DNA from 2 places in the Atlantibacter sp. MEI4A-1023 genome. Region 2 is predicted to be linked to the other one. Evidence: predicted binding sites of a transcription regulator. Region 2 holds the regulator's gene; the other holds the start of a gene.
The links. The regulator PurR, encoded in region 2, represses purine synthesis genes. The targets are predictions, from matches to a motif close to CANGCAAACGTTTGCNTG.
Positions count from the first base shown of each region.

Region 1: the regulator PurR is predicted to act here: its motif matches at 1,941-1,958, upstream of gcvT (glycine cleavage system aminomethyltransferase GcvT).

Region 1 covers NZ_CM149568.1:781,094-785,518, reverse strand. Annotated here, with positions in the region: gene gcvP (aminomethyl-transferring glycine dehydrogenase) at 1-236, opposite strand, end outside; gene gcvH (glycine cleavage system protein GcvH) at 347-736, opposite strand; gene gcvT (glycine cleavage system aminomethyltransferase GcvT) at 763-1,860, opposite strand; gene ubiI (FAD-dependent 2-octaprenylphenol hydroxylase) at 2,272-3,474, opposite strand; gene ubiH (2-octaprenyl-6-methoxyphenyl hydroxylase) at 3,485-4,425, opposite strand, start outside.
Region 2 covers NZ_CM149568.1:2,548,877-2,553,301, forward strand. Annotated here, with positions in the region: gene sodB (superoxide dismutase [Fe]) at 1-10, shown strand, start outside; gene ACVV26_RS12245 (MFS transporter) at 47-1,213, opposite strand; gene cydH (cytochrome bd-I oxidase subunit CydH) at 1,459-1,548, opposite strand; gene purR (HTH-type transcriptional repressor PurR) at 1,836-2,861, shown strand; gene punR (DNA-binding transcriptional activator PunR) at 2,877-3,788, opposite strand; gene punC (purine nucleoside transporter PunC) at 3,912-4,425, shown strand, end outside.

The DNA of each region.
Region 1 (4,425 bases), 1.8 Mb from region 2:
TTGTTGCGGGCGGCGATGGCTTTCAGTTCAGCCAGCGCTGCAAATTCGGTAGCCGCTTCGCCAATCGCGGGCGGCGTCGCCAGCTGAATGTCCGCAGGGACAATTTGCGCCGTCAGGGCATCAAGGGAGTCCGCGCCAACGGTGTTGAGCATGGCGTGCAGCTGCTCGCTATCCGGGCCGATATGACGGTCAATAAACGCGTCGCGGTTTTCCAACTGGTCGAGGGTCTGGGTCATGAGCGAGGGTTCCTGAAACGTGCAGTGAATCGGTTGGTAACGGGTGGTACTCGAAAAATTATTCACGTTGCAGAAGCCAGCGCCCCTGCAACATGAAGGATGACGCGTATTTATTCGTCTTCTAACAGGGCTTCGTAACCAGCCGCATCCAGTAATGCTTCAACTTCGGATTCGTCGCTGGCTTTGATACGGAAAATCCAGCCTGCGCCATACGGCTCGCTGTTCACCTGCTCAGGTGAATCGCTCAGGGCGTCGTTTACCGCAACGATTTCACCGCTGATTGGCGCATAAATGTCGGATGCCGCTTTCACGGATTCCGCCACCGCGCAGTCATCGCCCGCGCTTACGGTTGCGCCAACGTCCGGCAGATCGACAAATACCATGTCGCCCAGCAGTTCCTGCGCATGTTCGGTAATCCCAACGGTGTAAGACCCGTCCGCTTCTTTACGCAGCCACTCATGCTCTTTGCTGTATTTCAGTTCACCTGGCACATTGCTCATTTCTTTTTCTCCGAATAACGAAACAGTTACTGAACGACCGGCTTACCGGCGCGAACAAAAATCGGTTTGGTGACCATAACCGGCATTTCGCGGTTACGGATCTGCACGATGGCGGTGTCGCCAATCCCGGCGGGAACGCGCGCCAGCGCAATGCTGTAGCCCAGGGTCGGTGAGAACGATCCGCTGGTGATCTTGCCTTCCTGCACGTTGCCCTGCGCATCGGTGAAACGCACCGGCAGGTCATTACGCAGTACGCCTTTCTCTTTCATGATCAGGCCAACCAGTTGGTCGGTGCCTTTTTCGCGCTGGGATTCCAGCGCTTCGCGGCCGATAAAATCACGATCTTCCGGCTGCCAGGCAATCGTCCAGCCCATATTGGCTTCCAGCGGGGAAACGCCTTCGTCCATCTCCTGACCGTACAGATTCATACCCGCTTCCAGGCGCAGCGTATCGCGCGCGCCAAGCCCGCACGGCTTCACGCCTGCCTCAACTAACTGGCTCCAGAAAGAGACCGCTTTTTCTACCGGCATCGCGATTTCATAACCCGCTTCGCCGGTGTAGCCGGTGGTGGCGATAAACACATCACCGGACTGCACGCCAAAGAACGGCTTCATGCCGTCCACGGCCTGGCGTTGTTCATCAGTAAACAGGGTAGCGGCTTTCTGTTTCGCCTGCGGGCCCTGAACGGCAATCAGCGCCAGGTCATCGCGAACGGTGATGTCGATGGCATACGGTTCGGCGTGCTGGGTGATCCAGGCGAGGTCTTTTTCACGGGTGGCAGAGTTAACAACGAGGCGGAAATAATCTTCAGTGAGGAAATAAACAATCAGGTCGTCAATCACGCCGCCGGAAGCATTGAGCATCCCGCTGTACAGCGCTTTACCCGGCTGGGTAAGCTTCGCCACGTCGTTTGCCAGCAGATAGCGCAGAAACTCGCGGGTGCGATCGCCATGCAGGTCGACGATGGTCATATGGGATACATCGAACATTCCGGCATCGTTGCGCACCGCGTGGTGCTCATCGATCTGCGAGCCGTAGTGCAGCGGCATCATCCAGCCATGGAAATCCACCATGCGCGCGCCGCAGAGCGTGTGTTGTTCGAACAAAGGAGTCTGTTGAGCCATCTTTTCCTCTTTCAGTCAGCAGAGGCCTGTTGCCTCTTTACTACTGGACGAAACCCGGCGTCGGCATCATTCCCGCCGCCGACGCAAACGTTACCTTTGGCCTGACGTTACCATCTAACGCCGGGACAAACCACACGCGAAAATGGGTCATTACATTAGCTTATGACCAAAATGGGAAAAGAAGGCTACAGTGGAATTCACTGGAAAAATGCGAATACAGACACATAAACGCAACATAAAGGGGAATGATTTTTTACGAGGAAGCATTTACGTCGGAAATTCGGATGAAATCGCTAAAAGCGAAAAATCGCCACATTAATAAAACTAATTCGAAAAATCCGGTCAAATTAGAATAATTCAAATGAGGAGAAGCTTCCCTTCTCAGTGCCTGAAAAGGGAAGTGTGATCGAGTTAACGTAACCAGTCAGGCAGGTCGTTGAGGCCCATCGCCTCACGAATAAGCTGCGGTTTGACGCCCGGCAATTTATCCGCCAGCTTCAGCCCCACATCGCGCAGCAGTTTTTTGGCCGGATGGCTCCCGGCAAACAGTTCGCGAAACCCCTGCATACTCGCCAGCATTACCGCCGCGCTGTGCTTGCGGCTGCGTTCGTAGCGGCGCAGGTAGAGGTGCTGCCCGATATCTTTGCCCTGCTTGTGCAGACGGCGGATCTCGGCAATCAGTTCTGCCGCATCCATAAAGCCGAGGTTGACGCCCTGTCCGGCGAGCGGATGAATGGTGTGTGCCGCGTCGCCCACCAGCGCCAGACGATGGGCGGCGAACTGGCGGGCATAGCGCCCGGTCAACGGATAGATTTGACGCTCGCTTTCCAATGAACACAGGCCGAGCCGGTTATCAAAGGCGATGCACAGTTCCTGGTTAAAGGTCTCAACATCGCACTGCTGTAACCGCTCCGCCTCTTTCGGCGACAGTGACCAGACGATGGAGCACAGGTTCGGATCGGGTAAGGGCAGGAATGCCAGAATGCCTTCACCATGAAAAATCTGCCGCGCCACCGCGCCGTGCGGCTCTGCGGTGCGGATCGTCGCTACCAGCGCCTGATGCCCGTAATCCCAGAACGTCAGCGGAATATCCGCGCGGTTGCGTAGCCACGAGTTCGCGCCATCCGCTCCCACCACCAGCCGCGCCGTCAGCATGGTGCCGTCCTGCAACGTCAGAAAGGCTTCATTTTCACCGAATGCCACCTGTTGTAGCTGCGACGGGGCAATTAGCGTGATGTCTGCGTTACGGGAGGCTTTCTCCCACAGCGCCTGATGGACCACACTGTTTTCGATGATATGGCCGAGGTGGCTGAAGCCCATGCTTTTATCGTCGAACGCGATGCGTCCAAAGCTGTCTTTGTCCCACACTTCCATGCCGTGATAACGGCTGACGCGCTGTTCCAGAATGGCTTGCCAGACGCCGAGCTTTTCCAGCAGTTTTTCGCTGGCCGCGTTAATGGCGGATACCCGCAGCGCAAAAGGCGCATCCGCCGCCAGCGGTTGCGGTTGCTGCTGCTCAAGCACCGCGACGCGCAGGCCGCTGCCCTGCAATCCGCACGCCAGTGCCAGCCCGACCATTCCGCCGCCTACAATCGCCACATCTACGCTTTGCACATTTTTCTCCTTAGCGCGCAACCCAACCCAGGGTCCGCCTGGCCAGCGCATCGCGCGCTGGCGTGAATATCTCAACGCCCATCAGCCCTAAATTTCGCCCCACCACCAGCGGCGACCAGTGATTGGCAAACAGATGCACCAGCCCGTCGGTTACGCCTACGGTGGCGTCGCGATCCGGCTCGCGCTGGCACTGCCAGCCGTTGAGTACCGCGAAGGCGCCCACATCCTGCCCCGCTTGCCAGGCCGCCGCCACGTTTTCCGCCAGAGTGATCACATCGCGCATACCGAGGTTAAACCCCTGCCCGGCAATGGGATGCAGCGTTTGGGAGGCATTGCCCACCAGCGCGACGCGATGGGATACCGACGATTCGGCACGGCTTAGCACCAGCGGATAGGCGCTTCTGGCCCCTGCATGGGTAATGCGGCCTAACCGCCAGCCGAACGCTTTCTGCAATTCATCGCAGAACCGCGCATCGCTCCAGTCCAGCACCTGCTGGTTTTCCAGCGAATGGCACCACACCAGCGAACAGCGCCCCTGGGTCATCGGCAATACCGCCAGCGGCCCATTTTCGGTAAAGCGCTCGAACGCGCGGCCACGGTGCGGCTGCGCGGTGGTGACGTTGGCGATGACCGCCAGCTGTTGATAAGGAATATTTTGCCAGCGGATGCCGCACTGCTCGCCGATAGCGGACCGCGAACCGTCTGCCGCTACCAACAGCGCCCCGCGGATCTGCTGGCCGTTGGACAGGGTGACGTCAACATGTTGTTCGTCGCGCGCGACTTTCGTCACTCTGGCCGGGCAGTGCAGCGTCACGCCACGGGCGCGTTTGAGTAAGGTAAACAGCCGCTGGCCGATTTCATGCAGCTCAACCACCTGCCCCAGCGCATCAATCTGATAATCCCGCGCGTCGATGGTGACGAACCCGGCGTGGCCTCTGTCGCTGACATGCA
Region 2 (4,425 bases):
CGCCGCCTAAGCCCCTGTCACGGAGAAGGTCGCCCTTCTCCGTTTTTTATTCCGCCGCACACAGCGTCTCGCGTTCACGTCTTGATGACAGCACCACCAGCGCCAGCCCGACCGATGCAATCATTGCGCCCATCACCGGCACCATGCTGAACCCTAACCCCGCCTGGATCACCGCGCCGCCTGCCGCCGCGCCCAGCGCATTGCCCAGGTTAAACGCCCCGATATTTACCGATGACGACAGTCCCGGCGCTTCGCTGGCAACGCGCATCACGCGCATCTGCAACGGCGGCACCACCGCAAAGGTCGCCGCGCCCCATACCACCATGCTCAGCGCCGCGCCAAATTCACTGCGCGCCAGCCACGGAATAGCGGCCATAATCACGATCAGCAGCAATAAAAAGCCTTTCAGGGTGCCGGTCACGGATTTATCCGCCAGTCGGCCACCCAGCCAGTTGCCAAGGGAGAAACCGACGCCAATCAGCACCAGCATCGCGGTAACGAACAGCGGCGTCGCGTGGGTAACATGCTGCAATACCGGGGAAATATAGGTATACAGCGTAAACATCGCCCCCGCGCCTAAGACGGTGGTTAACAGTGCGCTGACCACCTGCGGACGCATCAGTACCGACAACTCTTTTTTCACGTCCGGGCGTTCGCCTGCGCCGCCTTTCGGCAGCGAGAACCACAGGCTAACCATAGAAATCACGCCGAGGCCCGCCGTCGCCAGGAACGACATCCGCCAGCCGATGGTCTCGCCGAGCCACGTGGCAGCAGGCACGCCGCCGATATTGGCAATCGTCAGGCCCATAAACATCGTGGCGACCGCGCTGGCCTGTTTATGTTTCGGCACTACGCTTGCCGCGACCACCGACCCCAGGCCAAAAAACGCGCCGTGGTTCAGGCTGGTGATAATGCGTGAGATCATTAAAGTGGCGTAATCCGGCGCGATGGCAGAAAGCACATTGCCGAGAGTGAAAATCGCCATCAGGAAGATCAGCGCGCTGCGCCGTGCACGATGAGACAAAAGCAGCGTCATCAGCGGCGCGCCAACCATCACCCCTACCGCATAGGCGCTGATGAGCATTCCGGCAGCAGGGATCGAGACATCGACACCTTTTGCGATGACCGGCAACAGCCCCATCGGTGAAAACTCAGTCGTGCCGATCCCAAACGCGCCGATAGCCAGCGCCAGCAACGGATAATTTATTTTCATTGGTGAATTCCAGAAATCGTGTCGCTTCACGTGTGTTTACTACACGGCGACTTGTAGCAAAAAAGAAGCAAAGAGTGACATTTGTCACATCAGAAAGGAAGTAACCATTTTGGCAAAAGATTTTTGCGCAAATGTGAATAATGAGGTGAAACAGAAGCGGGAGTCAGGAAATCGAACCAAACACCAAAAAATAGCCATTTTCTGGTGTTTGTTATTGCCAAACGCGGTCGAAATGTAATTTCTGTTTAGTTCAGTACCGCAACTAAACCGGTTGCCACAATCAGTCCCAGCACGATAACGGTCGTCACCAGAGAAAATTTCAGGTCTGTGCTCATTTTTGCTCTCCTTGTTACCCACATTAAAAGTGTGTGCAGATCATTTTTGCATAAATTCAGACAAAATTACCACGGGATTTAAGCTGATATGCGTTTTCCCTCTTCCCCTTTTGCGCAAGATCAGACAAAATCCGTCGCTACCTTATTTTTCACCAGCCATTGACCCCCTCCTTTTAATGTCGCAATCCCCGACATACTGCAACCGAAATGTTGCGGACCGAGGTTGGCATAGGCAAACGTTTAACCTGTGATGAACAGGGGCTCGGAGAGGGTCTGGAGTAACAAGAATGGCAACAATAAAAGATGTCGCTAAACGCGCAAACGTTTCCACTACAACTGTGTCGCATGTGATTAACAAAACCCGCTTTGTTGCGGAAGAAACACGCAACGCAGTTTGGGCAGCCATCAAGGAATTGCACTATTCCCCGAGCGCCGTGGCGCGCAGTTTAAAAGTTAATCACACCAAATCTATCGGTTTGCTGGCGACCAGCAGCGAAGCGCCCTATTTTGCTGAAATTATCGAAGCCGTGGAAAACAGTTGTTTCACCAAAGGCTATACGCTGATCCTCGGTAACGCCCATAACAACCAGGAAAAACAGCGCGCCTATCTGTCGATGATGGCGCAAAAGCGCGTCGACGGTTTACTGGTGATGTGCTCCGAATACCCGGAATCCCTGCTGTCGATGCTGGAAGAGTATCGCCATATTCCGATGGTGGTGATGGACTGGGGCGAATCCAAAGCCGACTTCACCGACTCGGTGATCGATAACGCCTTCCAGGGCGGTTATATGGCCGGGCGCTACCTGATTGAGCGCGGCCACCGCGAAATCGGCGTGATCCCCGGTCCGCTGGAACGTAACACCGGCGCGGGCCGTCTGGCCGGTTTCCTGAAAGCGCTGGAAGAAGTGCAAATCAGCGTGCCGGAAAACTGGATTGTGCAGGGTGATTTCGAGCCGGAATCCGGCTATCGCGCCATGCAGCAGATCCTTTCCCAGCAGCCGCGCCCTACCGCCGTGTTCTGCGGCGGCGACGTGATGGCGATGGGCGCGATTTGCGCCGCCGATGAGATGGGCCTGCGGGTGCCGCAGGATATTTCGGTGATCGGTTATGACAATGTGCGCAACGCGCGCTATTTCAGCCCGGCGCTGACGACCATTCATCAGCCGAAAGATTCCCTGGGCGAAACCGCGTTTAATATGCTGCTCGACCGCATCGTGAATAAGCGCGAAGAGTCACAAACCATCGAAGTGCATCCGCGTCTGATTGAGCGCCGCTCCGTCGCAGACGGTCCGTTCCGCGACTACCGCCGTTAATCCTCCCGGAGCCGGTTATTCCGGCTCCATCAACCACTCCCGGTTCAGCGTTTCGCTATCGCCCAGATAATCCAGCAGCCACAGCAGCGCAGGTGAAGTATCGGTTTGTTTCCAGGTGAGGCAGCACGGGGAGTCCGGGAACGGGTCGTCCAGTTCCAGCTTTTTCCAGTGCCCTGCCACTACCGGGTCGTGCGCCACATGCGCAGGCACCATGCCGACGCACAAGCCGTTGTTTAAACACGCCACCGCTGTCGCCCAGTCTGGCACCACCACGCGGCGCTGATTATCCAGCAGCCAGGTGGTGCGCTTGGGCAATGAGCGCGAGGTATCTTCCAGTACCAGCGACGGCCACTGGCGCAGTTGGTCATCGCTGAGCGGTGTCTGTTCCGCCGCCAGCGGATGGCTGGCGCTCACCACACACTGCCAGCTTAGCGGCCCCATATCGCGAAACGCGAACCGTCCGCCCACCGGGATCGCCTGGGTCGCGCCAATCGCCAGCTCGACGCGCCCGTCCGACAGCGCATCCCACACGCCGTTAAACACTTCCTGGGCGACAATCAGTTCCACATCGTCGAAATGACGATAGAAATCAAGGATTAGCTGGCGGGTACGCGCCGGTTTGACGATATTATCCACCGCAATAGAGAGCTGCCCGCGCCAGCCGTTGGCGATCTGCTGGCACTGCTGGCGCGTGACCATCATTTTTCTGATAACAGAACGGCCCTCTTTTAAAAACCACGCCCCGGCAGGCGTTAGCTCCACTTCCCGGTGACGGCGGATAAATAGCGGAACCGCCAGCCATTCTTCCAGTTGTTTAACGGTATAGCTCACCGCCGACGGCACCCGGTGCAGTTCCTGCGCCGCCGCGCTGAAGCTGCCGTTACGCGCCACCGCATCAACCACTTCCAGTGAATATTCAGACCACATGTTCTGCCTGCAAAAAATTTGAAAGGAACGTGCAAATATTAACGTTTCACAAGGACGATTGCACTTTTGTACACTCCTGCGTCCGTAATAAGCGTTATCAGATCAAAAAAGAAGAGAATTACCATGCGTCCTTCACGAGGTTTTTTAGTCTGGCTGGCAGGGTTAAGCGTTCTGGGCTTCCTGGCTACCGATATGTATTTACCGGCGTTTGCCGCCATTCAGCAGGATTTGGGCACAGAGGCCTCTGCCGTTAGCGCCAGCCTGAGTTTATTCCTGGCCGGGTTTGCCGTTGCGCAACTGGCGTGGGGCCCGTTATCCGATCGCTATGGCCGTAAGCCGATTTTACTGGCGGGCCTGGGCATATTCGCCGTGGGCTGTCTCGGCATGCTGTGGGTAGACAATACCGCCATGCTGCTGGCGCTGCGCTTTGTCCAGGCGGTAGGCGTCTGTGCCGCTGCCGTAACCTGGCAGGCGCTGGTCACCGATTATTATCCCGCGACCCGCACCAACCGCATTTTCGCCACCATTATGCCGCTGGTCGCGCTGTCGCCTGCTCTCGCCCCGCTGTTAGGCAGCTGGCTGCTGCATCATTTTGACTGGAAAGTGATTTTCCTGGTGCTGTTTGCCGTCACCCTAG